3 regions of the Inquilinus sp. OTU3971 genome follow, and region 1 is predicted to be linked to each of the others. Evidence: riboswitches for the same ligand, from Rfam matches in the RefSeq annotation. Region 1 holds a riboswitch; each other region holds the start of a gene.
What was found. A riboswitch is a leader RNA that binds a small molecule or an ion and turns the genes downstream of it on or off. The one in region 1 is predicted to bind thiamine pyrophosphate.
Positions count from the first base shown of each region.

Region 2: linked by a shared signal. The riboswitch ahead of thiC (phosphomethylpyrimidine synthase ThiC) and the one ahead of thiB (thiamine ABC transporter substrate binding subunit) in region 1 are both predicted to bind thiamine pyrophosphate.
Region 3: linked by a shared signal. The riboswitch ahead of thiE (thiamine phosphate synthase) and the one ahead of thiB (thiamine ABC transporter substrate binding subunit) in region 1 are both predicted to bind thiamine pyrophosphate.

Region 1 covers NZ_JASATH010000017.1:12,466-17,441, forward strand. Annotated here, with positions in the region: gene AAHM41_RS06530 (GmrSD restriction endonuclease domain-containing protein) at 1-680, shown strand, start outside; gene AAHM41_RS06535 (peroxiredoxin) at 765-1,433, opposite strand; TPP riboswitch at 1,558-1,661, shown strand; gene thiB (thiamine ABC transporter substrate binding subunit) at 1,716-2,717, shown strand; gene thiP (thiamine/thiamine pyrophosphate ABC transporter permease) at 2,905-4,488, shown strand; gene thiQ (thiamine ABC transporter ATP-binding protein) at 4,469-4,976, shown strand, end outside.
Region 2 covers NZ_JASATH010000060.1:14,839-19,814, forward strand. Annotated here, with positions in the region: gene thiC (phosphomethylpyrimidine synthase ThiC) at 122-1,927, opposite strand; TPP riboswitch at 1,993-2,108, opposite strand; gene AAHM41_RS16780 (CHAP domain-containing protein) at 2,281-2,787, shown strand; gene AAHM41_RS16785 (class I SAM-dependent DNA methyltransferase) at 2,881-3,780, shown strand; gene AAHM41_RS16790 (23S rRNA (adenine(2030)-N(6))-methyltransferase RlmJ) at 3,777-4,601, shown strand; gene AAHM41_RS16795 (hypothetical protein) at 4,671-4,976, shown strand, end outside.
Region 3 covers NZ_JASATH010000028.1:20,520-25,495, forward strand. Annotated here, with positions in the region: gene AAHM41_RS09795 (RtcB family protein) at 1-416, shown strand, start outside; gene rtcA (RNA 3'-terminal phosphate cyclase) at 506-1,528, shown strand; TPP riboswitch at 1,582-1,689, shown strand; gene thiE (thiamine phosphate synthase) at 1,748-2,410, shown strand; gene thiD (bifunctional hydroxymethylpyrimidine kinase/phosphomethylpyrimidine kinase) at 2,407-3,222, shown strand; gene mmsB (multiple monosaccharide ABC transporter permease) at 3,254-4,477, opposite strand; gene mmsA (multiple monosaccharide ABC transporter ATP-binding protein) at 4,474-4,976, opposite strand, start outside.

The DNA of each region.
Region 1 (4,976 bases):
GATCGTATGTATGGCGGTCCTTCATCACGGCTCGATATGAGAACGCCTCTTCCACGCGATCGCTTCAGGACTATCGCGCCCTCCGGGACTTCTTTCTCGGCTGCGGATTGCGGAATGCCGTACCGGTCTTCAACGAGACCGACTATCCGCTGCCGACCATCGACGAATTGATCCAGGCCGGATGGCCAAAACGCAAAGAGACTCTTGCGCGCGCTATCTTGGCTGCGTCGATCAAGGCTGGCGCATTCGACATTGCTGACGGCAATCAAGCCACGCGCCAGCGACTAGCGAACCGGGAATATCATCACCTCTTCCCGGACTCTCTTCTTCGCGATGACGGCCAACTTCCCGGATGGGAACGAAGCCGTGCACTCAACTGCATTTTGATCACAATGAACACCAACCGAAACATTTCCGCCAAGGAACCTTTGAAATACCTTTCGGAAAGGGTCGATCGAGCCGATCTTGGCGAGGCAGTGGTCCGCGATCGGCTGCGGTCTCACATGGTGCCCTTTGATGAGTTAAAGGTCGGTGGATACGCACAAATCGAGGCCGCCGCAGAACGCGAGAGCAAAATCCGATCGGACTACCAAGCCTTCCTGCGCAAGCGAGCTGAAGCAATCCGAAACGCGTTCAAGGCACTGGGCGAGGGTCGGAATTGGCCAAGCGAAAGCGTTTGAACGAGCCACCGAGCGCTGATAGCTGCCATAGAGTTTGTGGACAATCCCCGGACCCTGTCGGGCCCGGGGCGTTGCGGATCGGCCTCAGTCCTTGGGCTGTGCAACGGTGCGCAGGTAAGGCTTCAGCGTCTTGAAGCCGGCCGGGAACTTCTGCTTGGCCTCCTCGTCCGAGACCGAGGTGACGATGATGACGTCCTCGCCGTTCTTCCAGTCGGCCGGCGTCGCCACCTTGTGCTTGGCGGTCAACTGCAGCGAATCGATCACCCGCAGCACCTCGTCGAAGTTGCGGCCGGTGGTCATCGGGTAGGAGATCACCAGCTTGATCTTCTTGTCCGGCCCGACGACGTAGACGTTGCGCACGGTCTGGTTGTTGACCGCGGTGCGGCCCTCCGAGGTGGTGCCGGCATCGGCCGGCAGCATGCCGTAGAGCTTGGAGACGACGAGCTCGGAATCGGCGATCACCGGGAAGTTTGGGGCGTAACCCTGGGTTTCCTTGATGTCCTGGGCCCAGCTCTCATGCCGGTCGACCGGGTCGGCGCTGAGGCCGATCACCTTGACGTCGCGGCGGTCGAACTCCGGCTTCAGCTTGGCCACGGCGCCGAGCTCGGTGGTGCACACCGGGGTGAAGTCCTTGGGGTGGGAGAACAGCACGCCCCAGGACGAGCCGAGCCAGTCGTGGAAGCGGATCCGCCCCTCGGTGGTCTCGACTTCGAAATCGGGCGCGTCCTCACCAATCGCGAGCGGTCCGGCCATTTTTTACCTCCAGTTATCGTTAATTGTGTAATTTTACCCCGTCGCGAGGCCGGTGTCACCAGGAGCCTTGCCGCAGGGGGCCTGTCACCTCGTTGACACAGACAGAGCGCGCCACGATGATGCGCGCGTCTTGCCGGGGTGCCCGAACGGGGCTGAGAGGCGCGTCAGCGTCAACCCGACGAACCTGATCCGGGTCATGCCGGCGGAGGGAGCGAGAGACGACGCCTCAGGCATCGGCACATCCCTCGCTCCGCCCCGCTTCGACCCTGCGGAGGAAACGCGATGCGCCTGTTTGCCGCCGTCCTGCTGACGGCCCTGACCTCCGCCGTTGCCGGCCCGGCTGCGGCCGAGACCCCGGTGCTCAAGGTCTACACCTATGAATCCTTCACCGCCGAATGGGGGCCGGGGCCGCAGGTGAAGAAGGCCTTCGAGGCCGAATGCGGCTGCACGGTCGAGTTCACCTCGGTCGAGGACGGCGTCGCCCTGCTGTCGCGGCTGAAGCTGGAGGGCAAGTCGAGCCAGGCCGACGTGGTGCTGGGTCTCGACACCAACCTGACCGCCGAGGCCACCGCGACCGGCCTGTTTGCGCCGCATGGCCAAAAGCTCGACGGGCTGTCGCTGCCGGTGGCCTGGACCGACCCGGTCTTCGTGCCTTTCGACTGGAGCTACTTCGCCTTCGTCTACGACAAGACCAAGGTGCCGAACCCGCCGCAGAGCCTGCACGACCTGGTCGAGGCCAGCGACCTCGAGCTGACCATCCAGGACCCGCGCACCAGCACGCCGGGCCTCGGGCTATTGCTGTGGGTGAAGCAAGTCTATGGCGACAAGGCACCCGAGGCCTGGGCGAAGCTGAAGCCGCGCATCCTCACCGTCACCCCGGGCTGGAGCGAGAGCTACGGCCTGTTCCGCAAGGGCGAAGTGCCGATGACCTTCAGCTACCTGACCTCGCCGCCCTATCACGTGATCGCGGAGAACGACAGCAATGTCGGCGCCGCGGTGTTCAGCGAGGGCAACTACCTGCAGGTCGAGGTCGCGGCCAAGCTGGCCTCGTCGCAGCATCCCGAGCTGGCCGACAAGTTCCTCGCCTTCATGCTGAGCCCGGCGTTCCAGGACCTGCTGCCGACCACCCAATGGATGTATCCGGCGGTGACGCCGAAGGCTGGCCTGCCCGACGCCTACAAGGCCCTGCCGACCCCGGACAAGGCCCTGCTGTATCCGCCGGAGGAGGTCGCGGCCAACCGCGCCGCCTGGATCGCCGAATGGCTGCAGGCGACCAGCAAGTAAGACAGAGCCCTTGGGCCGAGCCACCTCCTCACCCTCCCGCCGCCAACGCGGCGGGCCCCTCCCTCTCCCCGAGGAGAGGGAAACCGAGCGCCGCCCCTTTCTCCTCTCCTTGGGGAGAGGTCGAAATCGCATTGCGATTTCGGGTGAGGGGGAAGCCGGCGCCGGACGTGTCCGCCGATCCCTCCGGATGAGCTCTCTTCCCGGCCTGCTGGCCCTGCTCGCCATCCTGGCGCTGATCGCCACCGCGGCGACCGGCCTCTTCCGCGCCGCGTCCGAGTTCGACCTGCTGTCCGTCTGGGCCGACCCCTATCTCTGGTCGGTGCTGCGCTTCACCGCGCTGCAGGCCGGGCTGTCGGCCGTGATCAGCGTCGCCATCGCCATCCCGGTGGCCCGCGCCCTGTCGCGCCGACGCTTCCCCGGCCGCACCCTGCTGCTGCGCCTGTTCGGCCTGCCGATGATCGTGCCGGCGGTGGCCGGCGCCTTCGGCATCCTCACCGTATTCGGCCGGTCCGGCCTGCTCGCCGACCTGTTCGCGGCGCTGGGGCTGACCATCCGCCCCAACATCTACGGCCTGACCGGCATCCTGCTGGCGCATGTGTTCTTCAACATGCCCTTCGCCGTGCGCGTCCTGCTCGCGGCCTGGGGCACGATCCCGGCCGAGAGCTGGCGCCTGGCCTCGATGCTGGGGCTGCGCGGCGCCGACCTGTTCCGGCTGGTCGAATGGCCGATGCTGCGGCGCCAGCTGCCCGGCCTCGCTGCCCTGGTTTTCCTGCTGTGCTTCACCAGCTTCGCCGTGGTCCTGACGCTCGGCGGCGGCCCGGCCTCGGCCACCATCGAGATCGCGATCTACCAGGCGCTGCGCTTCGACTTCGATCCCGGCCGCGCCGTCGCCCTGTCGCTGCTGCAGGTCGCCCTCTGCGCCCTCTTGGTGCTGGCGGCAATGCGGCTGACCGGCCGGGTCGCCGATGAGGGCGGAATCGGCCGCCCGGTGCTGCGCGGTGATGGACACACGGCAGCGGCCCGAGTGATCGACACCGCCGCGCTGGTCCTGGCCGCCGGCTTCGTGCTGCTGCCGCTGGTGGCGATCCTGGTCGAAGGCCTGGGCGGCATCGGCAAGCCGATCCTGTCCAGCGCCGCCTTGTGGCACGCCGCCGGGCGCAGCCTGGCCGTGGCCCTCGGTGCCGCCACGCTCGCTTTGGTGCTGGGCTGGGCCCTGGCGCACAGCATCGCCGTGCTGCGCATCGGCCGCCGGCGGCGCCGTCTGGCGCGGTTGTTCGAGCTGAGCGGCACGGTGGTGCTGGTGGTGCCGCCGCTGGCGCTCGGCGCCGGCCTGTTCGTCATGCTGCTCGGCACCGCCGACCTGCGGCGCTGGGCGCTGCCGATCATCGCCGTGATCAACGCGCTGATGGCCCTGCCCTTCGTGCTGCGCCTGCTGGTCGGCGCCGCCGAGCTGGCCCAGCACCGCCATGGCAGGCTGGCCGACAGCCTCGGCCTGTCCGGCTGGGCACGCCTCAGGCTGGTGGAATGGCCGCTGCTGCGCCGGCCGGCCGGCTTCGCCATGGCGATCGCGGCGGGCCTGGCCTTCGGCGACCTCGGCGCCCCCGCCCTGTTCGGCCGCGACGGCAACGAGACCCTGCCGGTGCTGGTGGCGCAGCTGCTCGGCGCCTACCGGCTGCAGGAGGCGTCGACCGTCGTGCTGCTGCTGGTGCTGATGGGGCTGGCCCTGTTCGGCCTGATCGAGAGGATCTTCGGTGGCCACACACGCGATTGAGATCGAGGGCCTGACCTATCGCTACGAGGCGATGGAGATGCGCTTCGACCTGGCGGTCGAGGCCGGCGCCTTCGTCGTGCTGTTCGGGCCCAGCGGCGCCGGCAAGAGCACGCTCCTGAACCTGATCGCCGGCTTCGAGGCGCCGCTGTCCGGCAGCTTGCGCCTGCTCGGGCGCGATGCGCTCGGCCTGCCGCCGGCGGCCCGGCCCGTCACCACCCTGTTCCAGGACCACAACCTGTTCCCGCATCTCACGGCGGCGAAGAACGTGGCCCTGGGCCTGCACCCCGGGCGGCTGAGCCCGGCCGAGACGGCGCGGGTGCAAGAGGCTCTGGCCCATGTCGACCTGTCGGGGCTGGAGGCGCGCCGGCCGGCCGAGCTGTCCGGCGGCGAGCGCCAGCGCGTCGCTTTGGCCCGCAGCCTGGTGCGCGACCGCCCGATCCTGCTGCTGGACGAGCCCTTCGCCGCGCTGGGCCCGGCGCAGCGGCGCG
Region 2 (4,976 bases), on a different contig from region 1:
GCCCGGGACGGACGCCCGCCCCGGGCCGCCAGCGGTCAAATTCCGCTCCGAGTCCTATACCGGTCGTCTCCGCGCGCACCAAGAATGATTTTCCTCCCGGCCCGCGCGGGCCGCCCGGCGGTCACTCGGCCGCGCGGTAGATCTGGCTGCCGCCGTCGCGGAACCGCGCCGACATCTCCTCCATCCCGGCCTCGGCCGAGGCCCGGATCTCCTGCGTGATCTTCATCGAGCAGAATTTCGGGCCGCACATCGAGCAGAAATGCGCCGTCTTGGCGCCTTCTGCCGGCAGCGTCTCGTCGTGATAGGCGAGCGCCGTGTCGGGGTCGAGCGAGAGGTGGAACTGGTCGCGCCAGCGGAACTCGAAGCGGGCGCGGGACAGGGCGTCGTCGCGTGCCTGCGCCGCCGGGTGCCCCTTGGCCAGGTCGGCGGCATGGGCCGCGATCTTGTAGGTGACGACGCCGGTCTTGACGTCGTCGCGGTCCGGCAGGCCGAGATGCTCCTTCGGCGTGACGTAGCAGAGCATGGCGGTGCCGAACCAGCCGATCATCGCCGCGCCGATGCCGGAGGTGATGTGGTCATAACCCGGCGCGATGTCGGTGGTGAGGGGCCCGAGCGTGTAGAACGGCGCCTCGCCGCAGACCGCCAGCTGCTTGTCCATATTGGCCTTGATCTTGTGCATCGGCACATGGCCGGGGCCCTCGATCATGACCTGGACGTCGTGCTCCCAGGCGATCTTGGTCAGCTCGCCCAGCGTCTCCAGCTCGGCGAACTGGGCCGCGTCATTGGCGTCGGCGATCGAGCCGGGCCGCAGCCCGTCGCCCAGCGAGAAGGCGACGTCATAGGCCCGCATGATCGCGCAGATCTCGCGGAAATGGGTGTAGAGGAAGCTCTCGCGGTGATGCGCCAGGCACCATTTCGCCATGATCGAGCCGCCGCGGCTGACGATGCCGGTGACCCGCTTCGCCGTGAGGGGAATGTAGGGCAGCCGCACCCCGGCATGGATGGTGAAGTAGTCGACCCCCTGCTCCGCCTGCTCGATCAGCGTGTCGCGGAAGATCTCCCAGGTCAGGTCCTCGGCCACGCCGCCGACCTTCTCGAGCGCCTGGTAGATCGGCACGGTGCCGATCGGCACCGGCGAATTGCGCAGGATCCATTCGCGGGTGGTGTGGATGTTGCGGCCGGTCGACAGGTCCATCACCGTGTCGCCGCCCCAGCGGATCGCCCAGACCATCTTCTCGACCTCCTCCGCGATCGAGGAGGTGACGGCCGAGTTGCCGATATTGGCGTTGATCTTGACCAGGAAGTTGCGGCCGATCGCCATCGGCTCGGATTCCGGGTGGTTGATGTTGGACGGGATGATGGCCCGGCCGCGCGCCACCTCGTCGCGCACGAATTCCGGCGTGACATAGTCCGGGATCGCGGCGCCGAAGCTCTCGCCGTCGCGCGCCGCCTGCTCTAGCGTCCGCTCGCGGCCGAGATTCTCGCGGATGGCGACATACTCCATCTCGGGCGTGACGATCCCGGCCCGGGCATAGGCCATCTGCGTCACCGCGGTGCCACCGCGGGCCCTCAAGGGGCGGCGGTCGCCGCGCGGGAACTCGAACAGGTTGGCGGCCTCGCCGGAGCGGCGGCCGTCATCCTCCGGCCGCACCGTCCGGCCGTCATAGGCCTCGACGTCGCCGCGGGCGGCGATCCAGCCGGCCCGCAGCGCGGGCAGGCCGGCGCCGATGTCGATCAGCGCCGCCGGGTCGGTATAGGGGCCGGAGGCGTCATAGACCCGGAGCGGCGGCTCGCCGGATTCCGGCGACAGCACGATCTCGCGCATGGCGACGCGCAGGTCGGGGTTGCGCTCGCCCGCGACATGGACCTTGCGCGACGCCGGCAGCGGGCCGGTGGTGACGGTTGTGGGGATGACGTCCTTGGGCATACACGGCCTCCTCGATCGGACGGATTGAGGGCGTGCCAAAGACGGAAGACTGGAGAAGCGGCTGAGCGCGCATGTGGTTCCATTCCCTACGCCGGCACGACCCGGATCAGGTTCGAAGGGTTCCCACGTCGCAGTTGGTGTGGTGTCTCAGCTCCTTACCGGAGCTCCCCTCGGAACGCCCCGATCAGAGCGCGCGCCGGGATGGGATGTCAAGCGGCAGCTGCCGGACGCCGTGAACCTGGTTTTCCCGGAAGGCCGCCAGCCCTCCGCTCCGTCCCGATCTTGACCGCATTCCTAAAAATATCTACATTCCAACACATTGGGGTGGATTTCTGAGTCATCGGTTGAGAACGATGCTGCGACATGCCTTGGTGCTGTCTGTCGCGCTGGCCCTGGCCGCCTGTGGCGGCGGGCGCGAGATCGTGCGCAACCCGACCGGCGCCGGCGTCGCCCGCTACGTCACCGCCAACGCGCCGGAGGAATGTGTGCCCTATGCCCGGGCCGTCTCCGGCATCCAGATCAAGGGCGATGCCTGGACCTGGTGGGACCAGGCCGACGGCGTCTACGGCAAGGGCGGCGCGCCGCGCTCCGGCGCCGTGCTGGTGCTGGGCCGGTCGGACCGGCTGAGCGCCGGGCACATCTCGGTGGTGGTGTCGGTGCGCAATTCGCGCGAGATCACCGTGTCGCACACCAACTGGGGCAATGACGGGGCGACCCGGCGCCGGATCTACCGTGAGCAGTCGGTGATCGACGTCTCCAGCGGCAACGACTGGACCGCGGTGCGATTCTGGAACCCCGACACCGGCGCCTATGGCGGCGTCTACGAGGCCGACGGCTTCATCTATCCCACCAGTGCCTGAGCTGTCTCGGGTGCCTCTCGACGATCCGGGGGCGCTTCGGCTATAAGCCCGCGCGCGACTGCGGCGCGGCCGTGGCGCATGGGACGCCACAGCATGACCCTTCCCCTCCCCATCCCGGATCCGCGGGCGCGCCGGCGCCTGGAGATCGGCCTCGCCCTGCTCGCCGACGGCCGGCCGGCCGAGGCCGCTGACGCCATCCGCGCCGCCATCGAGATCGCCCCCGGCGACGTCGAGATCCGCTACGCCCTGGGCCAGGCGCTGGAGGCGGCCGGCGGCGATGCCACCGCGGCGTACCGGGCGACGCTGGAGCTGGATCCGGAGGACCGGATGGGCGCCGCGGTGCGGCTGGCGCTGATCGGCGCCGCCCCGGTGCCGGCGCAGCTGCCCGAGGCGCATGTCCGCACCCTGTTCGACCAGTACGCGCCGCGCTTCGAGACGTCGCTGGTCGACGCCCTGCACTATCGCGGGCCGGCGCTGCTGCGCCGTGCCGTCGACCGGCTGGTTCCTGAGGGCAGCTTGGACATCCTCGATCTCGGCTGCGGCACTGGGCTGGCCGGCGCCGCCTTCGCCGACCGCCGCCGCCGGCTGGACGGGATCGACCTGTCGCCCGGCATGATCCTGCAGGCGATGGCGCGGCGGCTGTACGACCGGCTGGAGCCGGGCGAGATCGTCGCCGCCCTGGCGGGCTGGCCGGAGCGTTACGACCTGGTCCTGGCTGCGGATGTCGCGGTCTATATCGGCGATCTGGCGCCGCTCTTCGCCGCCGCGCGGGCCGTGCTGCGGCCGGGCGGCTGGTTCGCCCTGACCGCGGAGTCGCATGACGGGGAAGGCTGGCGCCTGGGCGACCGCCACCGCTACCTGCATTCGCCCGGCTATCTGGCTGCGGTCGCCGCGGCCACCGGCTTCACCGTGACCGAGGTCGAGGCCGCCTGGGCCCGCACCGAGAACGGGACGCCGCTGCCCGGCTGGGTGGCGGTGCTGCGGGCGGCATGAACTACCGCCACGCCTTCCACGCCGGCAACCAGGCCGACGTCCTCAAGCATGTGGTGCTGGTGGCGCTGGTCGAGGCGCTGCGCGGCAAGGACAAGCCGTTCTCCGCCCTCGACCTGCATGCCGGGGTCGGCCGCTACGCCCTGGCCGCCGAGGCCGCCAAGACCGGGGAATACATCGACGGCATCGGCCGGATCGACAGCGCGACCGACGCCCCGGCCGCGGTGGCGCGCTATCTCGAGCTGGTGCGCGGCTTCAACCCCTCCGGCCGGCTCGAGATCTATCCGGGGTCGCCGCGGCTGATCCGGACGCTGATGCGGCCGGAGGACCGGCTGACCCTGGTCGAGCTGCATCCGGAGGATCATGCGAAGCTGCGCGCCGAATTCGCCGGCGATGCCCAGGTCGCGATCCACCGGCGCGATTCCTGGGAGGCGCTGCGCGGCCTGCTGCCGCCGCAGCCGCGGCGCGGCCTGCTGCTGCTCGACCCGTCCTTCGAGCAGCCGGACGAGCTGGCGCGGCTGGCGCGCGGCATCGCCACCGCGCATCGCCGCTGGCCCGAGGGCGTGATCGCCGCCTGGTACCCGATCAAGGACCGGCCGCCGGTCGACGCCATACTGTCGGCGCTGCCGCCCCTGCCCCACGCCTGGGCGGCCGAGCTGACCGTGTTCGACATGCTGTTCCCGGCCCGCCTCAACGGCTCGGGCTTGGTGCTGGTCAACCTGCCCTGGGGGGTGGAGGCGGCGCTGTGCGAGGCCCTGGCCTGGCTGCAGCCGAGACTGGCCCGCCAGGGTGGCGCCTGGCGGCTGGAGCCGCTGCCGGGCTGAGCGGAATCCGGCTCGCCGCCGGGGCGCCGCCGCGTTAGGCTTCCTCCATTGCCAGGGGGAGATTTCACGATGCGATTGTTCGGGCTGGCCGTCCTTCTGACGGCCCTTTCGGCCTGCGCCGCCCAGGCGCCGCGGCCTTCCACATCACAAACAGGCACACCGCCCTTCCAGGCGATCGCACCCGCGGGCTACTGCCTGTCGGATGAGTCCGACCCACTCGCCCTGGCCTTCATGATCGGGATGTCGAGGAATGCGTCGCCCGATCGGCGAATTTTGGCGATCTTCCGCCCCTGCGGCGAGCCCGCCCCCACACCGGGCGTCACCAGCTGGAATACCTACCGGCTGATCTTCCAGGTCGAAGACGGTCCGCCGACC
Region 3 (4,976 bases), on a different contig from region 1:
GCGTCACCGACGAGGCGATCAACTGCCATCACAACTACGTGGAGCGGGAGCATCACTTCGGCGAGAACGTCTGGGTCACCCGCAAGGGCGCCGTGCGCGCCCGCGAGGGGGACCTGGGCATCATCCCGGGATCGATGGGGGCGCGATCCTTCATCGTCCGCGGCAAGGGCAACCCCGACAGCTTCTGCTCCTGCTCCCACGGGGCCGGGCGGGTGATGTCGCGGACCGAGGCGAAACGGCGGTTCACGGTCGCCGACCATGAAGCGGCCACCGCGGGGATCGAATGCCGGAAGGACGAGGGCGTCATCGACGAGACGCCCAAGGCCTACAAGGACATCGACGCCGTGATGGCCGCCCAGTCCGATCTGGTGGAGGTCGTGCACACGCTGCGCCAGATCGTCTGCGTCAAGGGATAGCGAACGCCACGGGCAGCGGTCCGGGCAGCCGGACCGCTGCCTGCCGTTGCTCGTGGTCGACCGACAAGAACGATAAGAAAGAACCGACCATGATCACGATCGACGGATCCGAGGGCGAGGGCGGGGGGCAGATCCTGCGCTCGGCCCTGACCCTGTCCCTGGCGACCGGCACCCCGTTTCGGATCGAGAGGATCCGCGCGGGGCGCGCCAAGCCGGGGCTGCTGCGCCAGCATTTGACCGCGGTGAAGGCGGCGGCCGAGATCGGCCGGGCCGCGGTGACGGGGGCCGAGCTGGGCTCGACCGCGCTCGGCTTCGCGCCGGGCACGGTCGCGGCCGGCGAATATGATTTCGCCATCGGTTCGGCCGGGTCGACCCTGCTGGTGCTGCAGACCGTGCTGCTGCCGCTGGCCCTGGCGAACGCGCCGTCGCGGCTGCGGCTGCAGGGCGGCACCCATGCCATGGGCGCGCCGAGCTTTGATTTCGCCGACCGCGCCTTCCTGCCGCTGCTGCACCGCATGGGCTTCCATGCCCAGGCGGTGCTGCGCCGGCACGGCTTCTATCCGGCGGGCGGCGGCGTGGTCGAGGTCGAGGTGATGCCGCGCGGCCAGCCGGCGCCGCTGGTGCTGGAGCGGCGCGGCGCCCTGGTGTCGCAGCAGGTGGATGCGGTGGTCACCCATCTGCCGCTGCATATCGCGGCGCGGGAGACGGCGACCGTCGCCAAGGCCCTGCGCTGGCGGGACGAGGCGCTGGCCCCGGTCCGCGCCGTCGCCGCGGAGGGGCCGGGCAACTGCCTGACCGTGACGGTGGCGCATGAGCACGCGACCGAGGTCTTCACCGGTCACGGCCAGCCCGGCCTGCCGGCGGAGGATGTCGCCGCCGCGACGGCAAAGGCGGTGCGGCAGTATCTCGCCAGCCGCGCCCCGGTCGGGCCGCATCTGGCGGACCAGCTGCTGCTGCCGATGGCGCTGGGCGCGGGCGGCCGGTTCGTCACGGTGCCGCCGACGCCGCACACCCGCACCAACATCGCGGTGATCGAGGCCTTCCTCGGCGCCCGGATCGTGGTGACCCGCCACACCGGCCGCAGCGTGCTGGTCACGGTGCCGGCGCGGTGAGCGCGAGGCCGGTGCGCTTGACACCGGCCTTCCCGGCTTGCGAGCCTGTACCCGGAAGTGACACGGGGTGCCCGCCGAAGTTCGATCCGGGGGGCTGAGATCATACCCGTCGAACCTGATCTGGGTCATGCCAGCGAAGGGAGCCGTCACGCGATGCCCATCGGGCCCCGATCCCCAGGATCGATCGCCGACTGCTCCCTCCACTGGAGGAGGAGCGGAATGGCTGTTGCGGCACCGGAATCGAGGCGGCGCTTCGACCTGTCGGTCTATCTCGTCACCGACACGCGGCTGAGCGGTCCGCGCGGCGTTGCCGCCGTGGCCGCGGCGGCGGCGCAAGGTGGCGTCACCATGGTGCAGTTGCGCGACCCCGACGCCACGACGCGCGGGCTGATCGCCGCGGCCGGGGCGCTGCAGGCGGTGCTGGCGCCGCACGGCGTGCCCCTGGTGATCAACGACCGGGTCGACGTGGCCCTGGCGGTCGGCGCCGACGGCGTCCATCTCGGCGACCGCGACATGCCGGCGGCGACGGCGCGGCGCCTGCTGGGCCCTGGCCGCATCGTCGGCGTCACCGTGCATGACGCGGCCGAGGCGCGGGCGGTCGACACCGGCGTCGCCGACTACGCCGGCATCGGCCCGGTCTTCGCCACCACCACCAAGGCCGAAGCCCGGCCGGCGATCGGGGTCGAGGGCTTCCGGGCGCTGCGCCGGCTGCTGCCGCTGCCCGCCGTCGGCATCGGCGGCCTCGACGCGGCCCGGACCGCCGAGGTGATCGCGGCCGGGGCGGACGGCGTCGCCGTGGTGTCGGCGATCTGCGCCGCGCCCGACCCGGAGGCGGCGGCCCGGGCGATCGCCGCTGCGGTGACGGAGGGGCGGACGCGATGATCCCGCCCCGCACCATCCCCAACGTCCTGACCATCGCCGGCACCGACCCCTCGGGCGGCGCCGGCATCCAGGCCGATCTGAAGACCTTCTCCGCCCTCGGCGCCTATGGCTGCGCGGTGATCACCGCCCTGGTCGCCCAGAACACCCGTGGGGTGCAGGCGGTGGAGCTGGTGTCGCCGGCCTTCGTCGCCAAGCAGATCGACTGCCTGCTGGCCGATGTCCGGATCGATGCGGTCAAGATCGGCATGCTGGCGACCGGCGAGATCGTGCGCGTGGTGGCCGACGCGCTGCGCCGGCACGGGCTGACCCGGGTGGTGGTCGACCCGGTGATGGTGGCGAAGAGCGGCGACCGGCTGCTGGATCCCGACGCCGTGGCGGCGCTGCGCGAGGAACTGCTGCCGCTGGCCACTGTGGTTACCCCGAACCTGCCCGAGGCCGCCGACCTGCTGGGCCGCACGCCGGCCGAGCACCGGGACGAGATGCCGGAGATCGCCGCGGCGTTGCTCGATCTCGGTCCCCGGGCCGTGCTGTTGAAGGGCGGCCATCTGGCGGAGGCGGAGAGCCCGGACCTGCTGCTCATGGCGGCGGGGTCGCTGACCCTGGCAGCGCCGCGGATCGCCACCCGCAACACCCACGGCACCGGCTGCACCCTGTCCTCCGCCATCGCGGCCTTGTTGCCGCAGCGGCCGGACCTGGAGACGGCGGTGCGCGAGGCGAAGACCTACCTGACCGGGGCGCTGGCCGCGGCCGACCGCCTGTCCGTCGGCGGCGGCCACGGGCCGCTGCACCATTTCCATGCATGGTGGGGGTGACCGAGCCGGCCACCCCCGCTGCTGCGGCCGCTCAGCCGACCTTGTTCTTGTTGTAGACGTCGAAGGCGACGGCGGCGAGCAGCACCAGGCCCTTGATCACCATCTGCAGGTCGATGCCGAGGCCGAGGATCGACATGCCGTTGTTCATCACGCCCATGATGAAGGCGCCGATCACCACGCCGGTGATCTTGCCGACGCCGCCCGAGGCCGAGGCGCCGCCGATGAAGCAGGCGGCGATGGCGTCGAGCTCGTACTGGTTGCCGGCCTGCGGCGTCGCCGAGGTCAGGCGCGCCGTGGTGATCAGCCCGGCCAGCGCCGCCAGCACCCCCATGTTGACGAAGGTCAGGAACACCAGCTTCTCGGTGTCGATGCCGGACAGCTTGGCCGCCTTCTCGTTGCCGCCGACGGCGTAGATGCGGCGGCCCAGCGTGGTGCGGGTGGTGACGAAGGCGTAGAGCACGACCAGCACGCCCATCAGGATCAGGATGTTGGGCAAGCCGTTATAGGTGGCCAGCAGATAGCCGAGCCCGGCCAGCGCCACCACCGTGGCCACGTTCTTGATCACGAAGAACAGCAGCGGCTCCTGCTCGACCCCGTGCTGGATCTCGTTGCGCCGCTTCTGGACGTTGAACCACACCAGGATCAGCGGCACGGCCAGGCTGATCAGCAGCGTGGTGATCCAGACCTTGCCGTTGCCGGTGAACAGCTCCGGCAGCGACCCGAACGGCTCGAAGATGAAGCCCGAGGACATCTTCTGGAAGTCGACCGGCACCGGACCGGCGCGCTCGCCGTTCAGCACCATGATGCAGAGGCCGCGGAAGGCCAGCATTCCCGCCAGGGTGACGATGAAGGACGGGATCTTGCGGTAGGCGATGAAATAGCCCTGGGCCGCCCCGATCACCGCGCCCAGCACCAGGCAGGCGATGGCCGCGAGCCAGGGGTTGATGCCCTGCCATACCATCAGCGCGCCGCCGACCGCGCCGACGAAGCCCGCCACCGACCCGACCGACAGGTCGATATGGCCGCTGACGATCACCAGCAGCATGCCGAAGGCCAGCACGATGACGTAGGCGTTCTGCTGGATCAGGTTGCTGAGGTTCAGCGGCGTGAACAGCCGGCCGTCGGTCGCGATCTGGAAGATGATCATGATCGCGACCAGCGAGAGCAGCATCGCGTATTCGCGGATGTTGTTCTTCAGGAACTCGCCGATCCGGGTGTTCGCGCGCTCCTGCAGAGCGGTGGTTTCGGTGGTCATTGCCTGGCCTCCCTAGGCCCAATCTCTCTCGAGCGCATGATCGCCCGCATGATGTTTTCCTGGGATGCGTCCCGGGCCGGCATCTCGGCGACGAGGCGGCCCTCGTTCATGACGTAGATCCGGTCGCACATGCCGAGCAGCTCGGGCATTTCCGAGGAGATCATGATGACGCCCTTCCCGGACGCCACCAGCTGGTTGATGATCGTGTAGATCTCGTATTTGGCGCCGACGTCGATGCCGCGGGTCGGCTCGTCGAGGATCAGCACCTCAGGCTCCGCGAACAGCCACTTGCTCAGCACCACCTTCTGCTGGTTGCCGCCGGACAGGTTGACCGTCTGCTGCTGCACGCCGGAGGAACGGATGTTGAGCTTGCGCCGGTAGTCGAAGGCGACCTTGAGCTCGCGCATCTCGTCGACGATGCCGCGGCGCGCCACGCCGGGAAGATGGGCCAGCGGGATGTTGTGCTGGATCGAATCGCCCAGCACCAGGCCCAGCGACT